Regions from separate parts of the Shewanella sp. SM101 genome, predicted to be linked through region 1. Evidence: riboswitches for the same ligand, from Rfam matches in the RefSeq annotation. Region 1 holds a riboswitch; the other holds the start of a gene.
The links. A riboswitch is a leader RNA that binds a small molecule or an ion and turns the genes downstream of it on or off. The one in region 1 is predicted to bind lysine.
Positions count from the first base shown of each region.

Region 2: another riboswitch for lysine. It lies ahead of lysC (lysine-sensitive aspartokinase 3); the one in region 1 lies ahead of L5M38_RS00780 (Na+/H+ antiporter NhaC family protein).

Region 1 is NZ_JAKKRH010000001.1:178,339-186,024, forward strand. It holds gene L5M38_RS00780 (Na+/H+ antiporter NhaC family protein) at 71-1,639, opposite strand; lysine riboswitch at 1,719-1,915, opposite strand; gene L5M38_RS00785 (electron transfer flavoprotein subunit alpha/FixB family protein) at 2,011-2,937, opposite strand; gene L5M38_RS00790 (electron transfer flavoprotein subunit beta/FixA family protein) at 2,938-3,687, opposite strand; gene L5M38_RS00795 (H-NS family nucleoid-associated regulatory protein) at 3,998-4,390, shown strand; gene L5M38_RS00800 (amidohydrolase family protein) at 4,606-7,686, shown strand, end outside.
Region 2 is NZ_JAKKRH010000003.1:42,942-50,627, reverse strand. It holds gene L5M38_RS02305 (class 1 fructose-bisphosphatase) at 1-157, opposite strand, end outside; gene L5M38_RS02300 (S9 family peptidase) at 424-2,736, shown strand; gene arcA (two-component system response regulator ArcA) at 2,826-3,542, opposite strand; gene L5M38_RS02290 (DUF3293 domain-containing protein) at 4,131-4,565, shown strand; lysine riboswitch at 4,666-4,840, shown strand; gene lysC (lysine-sensitive aspartokinase 3) at 4,991-6,346, shown strand; gene L5M38_RS02280 (succinylglutamate desuccinylase/aspartoacylase family protein) at 6,348-7,481, shown strand; gene L5M38_RS02275 (zinc transporter ZntB) at 7,579-7,686, opposite strand, start outside.

The DNA of each region.
Region 1 (7,686 bases):
GCATAATGCTGGCTGATTTATTTTGACTTATTTGTCGTGAACGTTTGCAGTGAAAGGTTTCAATTAACGTCTAGCTAATTGCGCCTTTCGATTTGATTTTAAGTACGATAATACTGATCACAAATGCCACACTACAAGCCACTAAACCCGCGACAACAGACTCGGTAAATCCAAGTGCCACATAACCCACTAAGCTAATAAACGCCGCAATGAGTGCATAAGGTAGCTGAGTCACCACATGGTCGATGTGGTGGCAACTGGCGCCCGTAGACGACAAGATAGTCGTGTCGGAAATTGGCGAGCAGTGATCGCCAAATACAGCCCCCGCCAGCACAGAGGCAAGCATAGGCAACATCATGCCAGTGTGGCTTCCCATCGCCATATCAGCAGCAATCGGCAACATGATCCCGAACGTACCCCAGCTAGTACCAGTTGAGAACGCGGTAATACCTGCTAGCACAAACATTAAGGCGGGTAAAAACGCGAACGGAATATTTCCTGTTGCTAAACTCGCCATAAACTTACCGGTTTCGAGTTGACCAATCACACCTGCGATTGTCCAAGCAAATAACAGGATGTAAATCGCCGGCAGCATAGAGCGAGCGCCCTGCACTATACCTTTGACTATCATCAATTTCTCAACGCCTTGCACTAAATTCAATATCAGCGAAACCGCTAGACCAATTAATGCACCAAAGAAAAGTGATGAACTGACATCGGTTTTCTCAAAAGCAGAAATAATATTAAATTCAATCCCTTCCGCCGCGAGTACTTGAGCGCCACTGTTAATCATAAAATAGAGGGTTGCAAATACCAACACGGTAATCGGCAGGAACAGACCTAAAATCTTACCAGTTTCGGCTTCAGGTAAATCCGCGTTCGCCCCAGGCGGTAATCCCTTAGACTCATCGTATAAATTACCACGTTGGGCATTGAGCTCATGCTCACGCATTGGCCCAACATCTAATCCCATAAAAACAACAAAAAGTAATAATAATAAGGAGAAGATTGCGTAAAAGTTCATTGGGATCATTTGAATAAAAATACTCAAATGACCCGTATCAGCAAAACCATGGGCAGTTAATATCCCGCCAATGAGTGCGATAATATAAGCGCCCCAGCTCGAAACTGGAGAAATAACGCACACAGGCGCCGCAGTAGAATCTAATAAATAAGCTAACTTAGCGCGGGAAACATAATAACGATCGGTAACAGGTCGAGCGACCGAACCAACAACTAAACTATTGAAATAATCATCAATAAAAACTACGCAACCTAAAAACATGGTCAATAGTTTAGCGTCACGTTTATTACGTATATGTAAACGAGCCCAATCGGCAAAAGCCCGCGCGCTGCCACTTACGGTAATTAACGCTGTAATCATTCCCAGTACAATTAAGAAACCGAGAATATATAAGTTCCACGAATTTAGACCTTTATCAGTCCAAAAAAGCCCTTTAACGCCATTAAATACAAACTCACCCGTTGCTAAAGGTGAAAATTGATTGAGCAATAAAGCACCAATTAAAATACCTAACCCCAAAGAAAGCAGTACACGGCGAGTCAAGATCGCCAATACGATAGCCACCGCAGGCGGCAACAAGGAAAGTGCCGAATCGGCATAATTCATAACAGTCATTGATTATTATCTTCGTTAAATACGAATGGAGGGCGACTGAACTGGTGGGAAAAGGCAATAGATACCCAAGGTCACCTGTCCTATCAGTAGCGCTCCATAGTAACTATTCCCAATATCCATATCGGAAAATACTATGGCAGTGCTGCACCTATTAGGTACAACCCCAGCAGTTGATCGTGATAAATCGAACCACTTCGGCACCAAATCCTTTCGCAATCGATCAACGGAATCACCCTACTGATCACTACTAATATTTGGCGCGCCTCTACTTCTAAGAACGCCCTTGCACGGGCGTGAGGCACATAAAAACATAAGCGGCTTAGCAGATGCTACCGCAAAGCCACTTAATGTGACCTAGATCACAGATAAAATCAACTGAGACTTGTAATCAGCTCAGGAACCGCCTCAAACAGATCTGCAACGAGTCCATAATCGGCAACTTGAAAAATCGGCGCTTCAGGATCTTTGTTGATTGCAACGATGACTTTAGCGTCTTTCATGCCGGCTAAATGTTGAATCGCGCCAGAAATACCGACGGCAATATACAAGTTTGGCGCAACGATTTTACCGGTTTGACCCACTTGTAAATCGTTAGGCACAAAACCTGCGTCAACTGCAGCGCGTGATGCGCCAACGGCTGCACCGAGCTTGTCAGCAAGTTGCTCTAACATACCGAAGTTTTCACCACTGCCCATGCCTCGGCCGCCAGATACGATAATGCCAGCATTGCCTAACTCTGGACGGGCAGAAACTGTCAGCGATTGAGAAACAAACTGAGTTCTCGCTTCAAACACTTTATCAAGTGTCGTCACAGCCGCACTGTTACCTTCTGGCGCAGCGTCAAACGCACTGGCGCGCACTGTCATCACTTTAATGGCATCATGGCTTTGCACTGTCGCTAAGGCGTTACCCGCATACACAGGGCGCACAAAGGTATCGGCATTGACAACAGTAATGACTTCTGAGATTTGCGCGACATCTAATAATGCCGCAACGCGCGGAAGCGTGTCCTTACCTAAACTTGAAGCCGAGGCCAGAATGTGACCATAGTTTGGCGCTAAGTCCACCAGCAATTTGGCAAAATTTTCCGCTAAATGCGCTTCATACACGCTGGCATCGGCAACGAGTACTTGGCTAACACCTTGTAGTGCCTGTACCGCTTGGACAACCGCGCCACATTGGTGACCCGCAACCAAGACATACACTTCATCGCCTATGGCACGGGCGGCGGTAACAATTTTTGCCGTATCGAGTTTCAGTGCAGCATTATCATGTTCAGCTAATACTAAAATGGCCATTTAGATCACCTTCGCTTCATTTTTTAACTTTTCAACTAGCTCAGCTACCGACGCTACCATGATGCCCGCTTTACGTTCAGCTGGCGGAGTGACCTTCACAATCGTTTGGTGACTCTTTAACGTCACGCCTAAGTCTGCCACAGTAAATACTTCTAATGGCTTACGCTTAGCTTTCATTATGTTAGGCAATGAAGCGTAACGGGGTTCGTTCAAACGTAAATCGGCGGTCACAACAGCAGGTAAAGGCAGTTTAAGAGTTTGCATGCCGCCGTCAATTTCACGGGTGACTTGTAATGTATTCGCTTCTAATTTGATTTCTGAAGCAAAGGTCGCCTGTGGCATATCCATTAACGCGGCAAACATTTGGCCAGTTTGGTTATTATCACCATCGATGGATTGCTTACCAAAAATCACCAGCTCTGCTTGTTCTTTGTCTTGTACCGCTTTGAGCAATTTGGCGATAGACACTGGCACGAGCTCTTCTTCAGTATCGATATGAATTGCACGATCTGCGCCTAATGCAAGCGCGGTACGCAGTTGTTCTTGCACGGCTTTATTACCAATACTGACAACAACCACTTCAGTAGCGCTACCCGCTTCTTTTAAACGAACCGCTTCTTCTACTGCGATTTCACAAAAAGGGTTCAACGCCATTTTTAGGTTTGCAGTGTCAACACTTGTATTGTCAGCTTTGACCCTGACCTTCACATTGGCATCAACAACGCGCTTAACGGGCACCAATACTTTCATAGGGTTTCCTTCCTACACTTTCATGTACATGGACAAAACATTGGTTAATACCAATGCAGGATAGAGCAACTTTACGTCCTGTTAACGTTAACGTCAACCAAAGTCAAACGCCTGTTTGTATTTTTTAATCCGCTGCAACGGCCACTTTTTTGGACACTTATTTGAGGGAATAAGAAAAGTTCAAAAAATAAATAATATTTAATTTCCTTAAAACGCATAATTTTATTTGATTCGAGCTATATTAGTTTCTATCATTTAGGTGTTGTTCACCATTATCCTGTATTAAAAATAGAGTGGGACGAAAATAGATATGAGCGAATTTTTAGAGATATTAACTCACGGCCGTCGTTTTAAAGCTGCAGTAAAAGAACTTAGCGTTGAAGAGTTACGTGATTTAGCCGACAAATTAGATAAAATTTTAGTAGAACGCGAGTCTATGGCTGAGGAAGAAGAACAAGCCATGGCAGCTCGTAATGCTAAGATTGAAGAAATCCGTCAACAAATGGAAGCCGTTGGTTTATCAATTGATGACTTAGGTGGCGTAGCTGTTAAAGCTGCTGCGAAGAAACGCGCTCCTCGTCCAGCCAAATACCAAATTGAAGTTGACGGTGAAATGGTTCAATGGACTGGCCAAGGCCGTATGCCTACCGTATTTAAGAACGAGATCAACAAAGGTCGTTCTATGGAAGATTTCTTAATCTAATCCAACCAAGTGTGATGGCGCTAATTGCCAACACCAGTTTGCATAAAAGCTCGCATTAGTTGCGAGCTTTTTTATATCCATCAATCATTTCAAACTTAAACAACAGCCGTTAATTCTGCACCTCACTCCCGCTCAAATTACGTTACAATTCAGCCTTAGTATTTACATCTGCTTTCAGTTACTCTTTGTTCACCCTCACTCGATTGAATAAAATAATGCAGATAAACAATAAGATAATGATAAGCTGCAGCATAATCGCTAGCTTAGTATCACAAACAACATTTGCCCAGCTCAATACTGGAACAACATCCAGTAAACTCACTGCATTTACCCATGCTGAATTAATTATTGCCCCGGGAAAACGTTTAAGCGATGCCACTTTATTAATTGAAAATAATCGAATTAAAGCCATTATTGAGCACAACGACATTCCCGCTGGCGCATTTAGAATCGATTTGAGTGGTTATACAATTTATCCCGGATTTATCGATCCTTTTACTGATTATGGGATTGAGTTCGAATATCCCAAACTTAAGCTCACTCGCCCCGTCTATGATATAAAGCGTATCGGTGGTAATGCGGAAAATGGTGCAATTCATTCTGAAAAAGAATGGTTTAATTACGTTTACCCCAATAAAAAACGCGCAAAAGAGTGGATTAATAATGGTTTCACCAGTGTGCAAAGTAGCAAACTCGACGGTATCTTCCGTGGAACGGGTGTCAGCCTTTCATTAGCGGACAAAACGGCTAATGAAGTGATTTATCGCGCCCGCAGTCAACCTTTTATGGCATTTGATAAAGGTTCGTCTGAACAAGATTATCCCTCATCATTAATGGGCAGCATTGCACTTATTAGGCAAACCTTTGCCGATGCAAATTGGTATAACCAAAATAAAAACAAACCTGCCAATGGCGCAATAAACAATCAAGTCGAATTTAATATCGCCTTTGAGCGTTTAGATAATTTAGCCGATAAGCAAATTATCTTTGAAACCAAAAATCTCAATGACCAATTACGTGCAGCCCATTTACTCAAAGAACATAAACTGCCAGCCAACCTACTTGGTAATGGTCAAGAATACTCACGCATCAATGAGTTAAAGGCGCTGAACTATCCGTTGATCTTGCCTTTAAACTATCCGCAGGCACCCGATGTCGGCACTGATGATGCTGATCGTGAAGTATCACTGGCGGATTTAAGACAGTGGGAACGTGCACCAACCAATCCTGCAGCGGTAGCTAACGCAGGTATCCCCTTTGCGTTAACGCAGTTTGGGATTAAGACCGATGCCTTCTGGCCGCGCCTACGCCAAGCCATTGCCCAAGGTTTAAGTGAAGAAAACGCTCTCGCAGCACTCACCACCCAAGCCGCAGAGATGACAGGCACCGCCGACTTTACCGGTAAACTCGCGTCCGGTTATATGGCTGACTTTGTTATCACTAAAGGCAATATCTTTAAAGATGGCCAGATCTACAGTGTTTGGTTGCAAGGTCAGGAGCAAAGTCTGCGCTCACTTCCCCAAGCACGATTACTGGGAGATTACCAATTAAGCCTCAATAACCTCACGCTAGATTTATCGCTACATGATGAAAGTAAAAGTGATAAACCCAACATCCAAGGCAATTTAAGCAGTGGCGAACAAAGTATCTCACTCACTCAACTTAAGTTAGATGATAACGGAAGATTGAGCTTTACTGCCGATTTGAGCGCCGCAGGCATTAACGGCCTTAGCCGCTTTACGCTGTGGATGGCCGATGACGGCATTCAAGGTCGTATGGTCGATGCAAAAAGTCGCACTACAAATGTTGCCGGTGTCGCTTTAACTCAAACTGCAAAGCTCAAAAAAGCAGACCAAGCAAGCAATCATGCTCCCAAGAATGAAGCCAACACGAGCCTAGTGAGTCACCTCACCTTCCCTAACGTCGCTTACGGACTAAGCGAAGCACCTAAAGTGGAGAAGCTACACATCAAAAATGCCACCCTGTGGACATCGGATAAACAAGGTATTCTCGAACATGCTGATCTCTTGATGGCCAATGGCCGCATCGAAAAAATTGGCCAACAATTAAGTACGCCATCAGGTTATCAAGTCCTCGATGCAACAGGTAAACACCTCACCGCCGGCATAGTCGATGAACACTCGCATATCGCCATTAATGGCGGTACTAACGAAGGAACAGACGCAGTTACCTCTGAAGTACGCATTGGCGATATTATTAATCCCGACGATATTTCAATCTATCGTGCCTTAGCGGGCGGCGTCACCAGCGCGCAATTACTCCACGGTAGCGCCAACCCTATCGGTGGCCAATCACAACTGATCAAAATGAAATGGGGCGAGCCAGCTGAACAACTCAAATTTGTTAACGCGCCCGCCAGTATCAAATTTGCTTTAGGTGAAAACGTCAAACAGAGTAACTGGGGCGAGAAATTTGTTCAGCGCTTCCCCCAGACTCGCATGGGAGTAAAAGCCTTATTTGAAGAAACCTTCGACGCTGCTATCGCCTATGAAAAGGCGTTAAAAACCTATGATAATCTGCGCTCCAGCGATAAAAAGAAAACCATCGCCCCGCGTCCAAGTTATCGTCTGCAGGCGGTCGCCGAAGTATTAAACCAGCAACGCGACGTACATATTCATTCCTATGTACAGTCAGAAATCCTGATGTTTATTCGCTTGGCCGAGGCCTATCACTTTAAAGTACAAACCTTTACCCATGTGCTCGAAGGTTACAAAGTGGCGAGTGAACTGGCTGCCCATGGTGCTGGCGCATCGACCTTTGCCGATTGGTGGGCCTATAAGTTTGAGGTGTATGATGCGATTCCGCAAAACGCGTGCCTGATGCAAAACAAGGGGGTGATCACCAGCATTAACTCAGACGATTATGAAATGCAGCGCAGACTCAACCAAGAAGCGGCTAAGTCTATGATGTATTGCAATATGTCGAAGGAAGACGCTTGGAATATGGTCACTATCAATCCAGCCAAACAATTAAGAGTCGATGAGTTTGTGGGTTCACTCACCCCAGGCAAAATGGCCGATATCGTACTCTGGAACGCAGAGCCACTGTCTATTTACGCCAAAGTGACGCAGGCATGGGTTGAAGGAAAACGCTATTTTGACCGCGACCAAGACCAAGTTGCCCAACAAGCTGTGGTGAACGAGCGCGCCGCACTTATCCAAAAAATTCTCAGCAGTGATGACCAAACTAAAGCGGGTGAAAAAATCACGCCACTCAACGAGCCACAGTGGCACTGCGACACCCACTATCAGGCATGGGGCCACGCTCATGAGGGA
Region 2 (7,686 bases), on a different contig from region 1:
GGACGTTTTCTTGCTCAGTCGCGCCTAACACGCCCGCAAGTGCACCGTGGCGAACGGCATGGCTAATGGCTTTTGAGGTGTCGGCTAAGGTTAAAATCAAGTGAGAGAGGGAGTCGTTCACTGCCTGTGAGGTCAGGTGCTGGGCCAGAGTCTGCATGTTATGTCCTTTAGAGGTTCAACAATGAGGTCAATTTCGTTATTTGCCGCGAATGATAACTCAGTTAGTCGACAATTTCAGCGATGTTGCTGATGCTTTTAGCGAATATTAAGGCTTTTAGGGATTATTTGGATTGAGCTTGGCGCAAGGGCCTAATTTGTATCGGCATATTGCATGCTATTTCTATTTAGGGTTTGCCTCTGGCACAATGTCGGCTTGTTTTTAATCGCTGACATCTTAGGCGATTATGCTCCCAAGGAATAATAATGATTAAAAATAGGTTAACTTGGTTCCCTGCGTGCTCACTTAAGGTGCGCGCCGTTCCCCTACTGATAGCGAGCCAAATGGCCATGATTTCGACAGCTATGTTTTCAATTACCCCAGCTTTTGCAATGGAAGGCGGCAAACTGCCACTGACGATTGAGCGAATGAATGCCTCGCCCGCATTAGCGGGCACCAGTCCTCGTGGTTTGAAACTGTCACCCGATGGTCAGCGTGTCACTTATCTTGCGGGCCGTAAAGACAATCAAAACTTTTATGATCTCTGGCAGATGGATGTAAAGACGGGTAAATCTAGCCTATTGCTCAATGCCGATAAGTTGGCAAGCAATGAATTATCCGATGAAGAAAAAGCCCGCCGCGAGCGCCAACGTATTTATGGCGAAGGCATTATGGAGTACTTCTGGGCCGATGATAGCCAAGCGCTATTAATTCCGGCTGCTGGTAATCTGTATTATTTTTCATTAGTGGATAACAGTGTCAGCCAACTTCCCATTGGCGAAGGGTTTGCCACAGATGCGCGCCTATCGCCCAAGGGCAATTTTGTGTCTTTCGTGCGGGATCAAAATCTGTATGTGTTAGATCTGGCGACCAAAAAACTCCAAGCTATGACGACCGATGGCGGCGGGGCGATTAAAAATGCCATGGCCGAGTTTGTCGCTCAGGAGGAAATGGATCGCATGACAGGTTATTGGTGGGCGCCCGATGAATCGGCTATCGCCTTCACCCGTATTGATGAGTCCGGTGTCGAGCAAGTAACCCGTAACGAAATCTATGCTGACGGTATTAAACTTACTGAGCAGCGCTATCCCTATGCCGGCAAAAACAACGTCGATATCGCCCTCGGTGTGGTCACGTTAAAAGATAAGGCTATCAATTGGGTGAAGCTGCGCGAAGAGAACAGCGAAGACAATAGCAAAGATATTTACCTGCCGCGGGTCGATTGGCTGCCCGATAGCAAACATTTGTCGTTCCAGTGGCAGAGTCGCGATCAACATAAGCTAGATTTGCAACTGGTGGCGTTAGATTCACTGACTAAACCAAAAACCTTAGTGAAAGAACGCAGCGATGCTTGGGTAAACCTTAATAACGATCTGCACTTCTTAAAGCAGCAGTCGGCCTTTATTTGGGCATCTGAGCGAGATGGTTTTAATCATCTGTATCTTTTTGACTTAAAAGGCAAACTTAAAACCCAATTGACTCAGGGCGAGTGGGCTGTCGATGCGTTGGAATACATAGATGAAACCGCTGGTTGGGTATATTTCACTGGCCGCAAAGATACGCCAATCGAGAAACAACTTTATCGCGTGCCTTTAGCGGGTGGCAAGGTTGAGCGGGTAAGCAAGCAAGCGGGCATGCACGATCCTGTGTTTGCCGACAATCAAAGTGTGTATCTGGATTATTTCAATAGCTTATCTCAGCCACCGCAGATCAGTTTACACGGTGAGAAGGGCCAACAACTGGCTTGGGTTGAGCAAAATGAAGTCAAGCAAGGCCATCCTTTATATGACTATGCGGGTCTGTGGCAACTCCCTGAATTTGGTGAACTGAAAGCCGAAGATGGCCAAGTGTTGCAAACCCGTTTATTCAAACCTGTGCCGTTTGATGCGAGCAAGAAATACCCTGTCGTTGTACGGGTTTACGGTGGGCCGCACGCACAGTTAGTGACCAACAGTTGGAGCGAGCAGGACTACTTTACCCAGTATCTTGTTCAACAAGGCTATGTGGTGTTCCAGTTGGATAACCGCGGCAGCGCCCACAGGGGCACAAAGTTTGAGCAAGTGATTTACCGTCACTTGGGTGAAGCTGAAGTCAAGGATCAAAAAGTGGGAGTGGACTATTTACGGAGTCTGCCATTTGTCGATGCCGATAATGTAGCAATTTACGGCCACAGCTACGGTGGTTACATGGCCTTGATGAGTCTATTTAAGGCGCCAGATTACTTTAAAGCCGCGATTTCGGGCGCGCCTGTAACCGACTGGCGCTTATATGACACCCATTATACTGAGCGTTACTTAGCCCATCCTGAGGGGAATGAAAAGGGTTATGAAGCCAGCAGCGTGTTTCCCTATGTGAAAAACTATCAATCGGGTCTGTTGATGTATCACGGTATGGCCGATGATAACGTCTTGTTTGAAAACAGCACTCGGGTTTATAAGGCGCTGCAGGATGAAGGGAAATTATTCCAGATGATCGATTATCCTGGATCTAAACATTCGATGCGTGGCGAGAAAGTGCGTAATCACTTATATCGCTCACTGGCCGATTTCCTAGATAGGCAGTTGAAAAACGCCAAATAGTAGGCATAAAAAAACCAGATCCTAGGATCTGGTTTTTTGTGAATCGATTCTTATCAAACCAATTAATGCGGATGTCGCTTAGCGGGTGATTAGCCTTCTAAGTTACCGCAAAAACGATAGCCTTCACCGTGAATAGTCGCGATGATTTCTGGCGTATCTGGCAAGCTTTCGAAATGCTTACGGATACGACGGATAGTCACGTCTACAGTACGATCGTGTGGCTTAAGTTCACGGCCGGTCATTTTCATCAGTAGATCGGCACGAGTCAAAATTTTGCCTGGGTTTTCAACAAAGTGCAGCATAGCGCGGAACTCGCTACGTGGCAGTTTGTAAGATTCACCCTGTGGGCTCACTAATGAACGGCTGTTGATCTCTAAGCTCCAATCATTGAAGCGGTAGTATTCTACTGAGCTCTTTTCTTCGACTTCAGCGCCAGCGCTGTTGACACGAGTCAGAAGGTTACGAGCACGAATCGTTAATTCACGAGGGTTGAACGGCTTGGTAATATAATCGTCCGCGCCAATTTCAAGTCCAAGAATTTTGTCGACTTCGTTGTCACGACCTGTCAGGAAGATAAGACCGATGTTGTTGATTTCACGTAGTTCACGTGCCAACAATAGACCATTCTTACCTGGCAAGTTAATGTCCATAACGACCAAGTTAATTTTGTTTTCCTGCATAGCCTTATGCATTTCTGCGCCATCATTGGCCTCAGTTACCACATACCCTTCTGCCTCGAAAATACTTCTCAGCGTGTTACGGGTAACGGCTTCATCTTCAACGATCAGAATGTGCGGATTTTGCATATTATTTACCTAAATTTTAATCAGTTTATACTAACCAATAAGAGCAACTTACTTCGGGCTCTTATATTCATAAAAGCGTTGATACTTCCTTGAACTGCTTTGTGCTCAAAAGGAAAATCTTTACGGTGACATCTATATCTGGATGTAGATTAAGTGCACGTTTAAGTGTAATACGAGAAAACGTAATCAGTACCAACTTCGATAAGCAATAGTTAGAATAAGTTCCTTAACTATTGTTTTTTTTAAATGTTTAAAAGACAAATCAAATGTAGAACAGATTTTAAACAGATGCCCGGTCAGTTCACGTTACTTTAAGCGATATATGTAACAAACTGTATTGAACGATAAGCATCTTGCTCAATCTGTTTCAACTCACCAGTACGTACATTGTACTCGTTTTAGTCATTTGTTAACAAATGAAATGTTAACAAATTTTAGGTGAGCAGGGGTTTTTACCATGATATTTACTTTAGCTATTGATTAGTATAACTAATGTATTTCTTATTCCTGTGAGCCAGTTCACGCCTCTTTGGATTTTACAATCACTCTGCTACACTAACTTGGGTTCATTTTTCGACTAGACTACCAATGGACAATACGACTCAAAATTTGTGGCAATGTTACCAAGCGCCGTTGTTTTTGCTGACTCAAGCATTATCCTGTGATTTTTCCTTTGCTGTTATTACCGCTCATAATCCCGCTTCAAAGCTTCTCTCTCCTAGCCAAAACCGTTTACTCGATCGCCAACTTCTCCGTGAAATTGAATTACTCGGTAGCCCTTATCGTGCTTTAGTGGGCGCAGCACCGGATTTATCCCACATGGAAAAAAGTTGGGCCGTGTTTATCGATAGAACGATGGCATTGCAATTGGGTAAGAAATTTAATCAATATGCGATTTATGTTGTCGAACAAGGGGATGTGAGCTTAGTGCCTTGCATCTTGGATGGACATGATGAAGTGTGTTTAGGCAAATTTAGAGATTATGTGCAGCTGGTATACGAGCTACCCGATTTGAACATTTAGTTGTTTTCAAAAGATTTTATTTAAATTGTTCATTTGTTATGAAATTAGCATTGACTTCATTAGGGGTTTATTGCTACTTTTTTCGTCCCTTTCCTAGGAAAGGAACAGAAGAGGAGCGTTAACTAGGTAGTCGGTCAGAGGAGCACAAACTCCAGCGATGACTGATGAGGGAGATTAACGCCGAGGCATAGATATGGTTGCTGCATGTTTATGTCGGTCGCTCAGGCTGAATCCTGACGATTGTCACCTGTAATTGGTGGAGAGCTTCTGGTGACGATTGCTGTTTCCCTTCTTTTGGGGTGCGTTATCATTGAGCACCAGGCTCTTCGAACGAAGTCAGTTCGGAGTGTGATCATGTTAGTTAATCAATATCTTATTCAATCTGCATTTATTTGTTGCCCTACGTGTTTCACGGAGGTGCGCTAATGTCCCTCGTTGTCGCAAAATTTGGTGGCACCTCAGTCGCCGACTATAACGCTATGAATCGCTGTGCCGACATAGTGTTAGCTAATCCTCATTGCCGTTTAGTCGTGGTCAGCGCTTCGAGCGGCGTGACAAATCTACTAGTAGAATTGACCCAAGAATCGATCAACGACGATGGCCGATTACAGCGATTAAAACAAATTGCCCAAATTCAATATGCGATTTTAGATAAGCTCGGTCGTCCTAACGATGTGGCCGCCGCATTAGATAAATTATTGAGTCGCATGTCAGTATTGAGTGAAGCGCTTGCATCACAACGCAGCAAAGCGACTATGGATGAGTTGTTGTCCCTCGGTGAGCAATGTTCTTCAGCGTTGTTTTCGGCGGTGATCCGTGAGAAAGGTGTCAACTCAAGTGCCTTCGATGTGCGCCGAGTGTTACGTACTGACAGCCACTTTGGCCGAGCCGAACCTCAGGTCGAGCAGATTGCGACTCTAGCTCGTGATTATCTACAGCCACTATTAGCGGAACAAGTGATTGTCACGCAAGGCTTTATCGGTGCCGATGAAGCGGGACAAACAACAACGTTAGGTCGTGGTGGTAGTGATTATTCTGCTGCACTGTTAGCTGAAGCGTTACGCGCCTCAGCGGTAGAGATTTGGACCGATGTCGCTGGGATTTATACAACGGATCCTCGTTTGGCGCCCAATGCCTTTCCGATTGCCGAGATCAGTTTCAATGAGGCTGCCGAGATGGCGACCTTTGGTGCCAAGGTATTGCATCCAGCGACTATTCTTCCTGCCGTTCGTCAGCAAATTCAAGTGTTTGTGGGTTCAAGTAAAGAGCCTGAAAAGGGCGGAACTTGGATCCGTCATCAAGTGGAAGATGCGCCCGTATTCCGCGCTGTGGCTTTGCGCCGCGATCAAACCCTATTAAATCTTCACAGCTTGCAAATGTTGCATGCGCAGGGCTTTTTAGCGGAAACCTTTGCGACATTAGCGCGACATAAGATCAGTGTGGATTTGATTACCACATCAGAAGTGAATGTGTCTCTAACCCTAGATAAAACTGGTTCGGATTCAAGTGGACAAGGTCTGTTGAGTGAGGCATTGCTGCAAGAATTATCACAGCATTGTCGTGTGCGAGTTGAAGATGGATTGGCCTTAGTGGCGATTATCGGTAATCGTATTGCGACGACGCCGGGTATTTGTCGTCGTGTGTTTGAAGTGTTAGAACCACACAATGTGCGGATGATTTGCCAAGGTGCCAGCCCACATAATCTGTGTGTGTTAGTGGCAGAATCGGAAGCGGCGCAAGTGGTTAAATCGCTGCATCAAAATCTGTTCGAAGGCGTTTAGTATGTTGCCGACAACATCGTCTCTGCAAATCGGGGAGCTTGCCGCAGGGCAAGCACTCACTTTGCCTATCTACCATTTCAAACCGAGTGACGATAAGGCGACTGGCCCCAAAGTGTATATTCAGGCCAATGTCCACGGTGCTGAAGTACAAGGGAATGCGGTGATTTATCAGTTGATGAAGCAGCTTGAACACTGTGACATCCGCGGCGAAATCACCTTAGTGCCATTGGCGAATCCACTCGGGATCAACCAAAAAAGTGGTGAGTTTACCCTTGGCCGATTTGATCCTATTACGGGGGCGAATTGGAATCGTGAGTATTTGAATCATGCTATTGATTTGCCGACTTGGTATGGGGAACATGCCAAGCTGAGTGATAGCGAGCTGATCCAAGCCTATCGCAGTACTTTGGTTGAAGCTTGTCAGCAAAAATTGCGTCATGAATGGGGCATTACAACCGGCCATAGGCTTGCGGTTAACCTGCAGATTATGGCCCATGGTGCGGATATAGTGCTCGATCTGCACACAGGTCCTAAGTCTTGTAAGCACTTGTATTGTCCTGAATATGACTTAGCTGCTGCGCAGTTTTTGTCGATCCCTTATACGCTCATTATCCCCAATGCCTTTGGTGGCGCCATGGATGAGGCTGCGTTTTGTCCTTGGTGGCAATTGAGTGATTTTGCAAAATCTCAAGGGCGCGATTTAGGGGTTGCAGTGTCAGCGTTAACCTTGGAATTGGCGAGCCAAGAGCGCGTCTGTCTTGAGGATGCACGGGTTGATGCACAAGGGATTTTGGCATATTTAAGCCACCGAGGCGTGATCGCTGAAACCGTTGCACCCGCTAAAATGCAGCGCTTTGGTTGTTATCTAAAAGACTATAAAAAATATCACGCGCCAAGTTCTGGCTTAGTGGAATACCTTGCACCTGTGGGTGAGCCATTGGCTGCGGGGCAGCCCTTAGTGAATTTGCTGCGAATGGATTTATATGGTACGGCTGATGAGCTAAAAACGGTTAGTTTGCGGCAGGACTGTGTGCCGATTTTACACTTTGCTTCGGCGTCAGTGCACCAAGGAACTGAGCTTTATAAAGTGATGACCAATGTGTTTGAGTTGCCGACATTCCAGCCTAAATCATAAAAATTAGCTCGTAAGCATTAGCCCATAACAATTAGCTTATCGGACTGAGAGAAAACAACGCCAATCCTAATCGATTGGCTTTGTTGTTTTAAGGTGGCTATAACCACTTAAATCGATAAAACAGCGCCATTTGCAGGGCGACGAGTGAGATTAATATGCCGCAGAAGGTGGCGAAGGCCCAAGTGTTGTCCGCGCCCGGTATCCC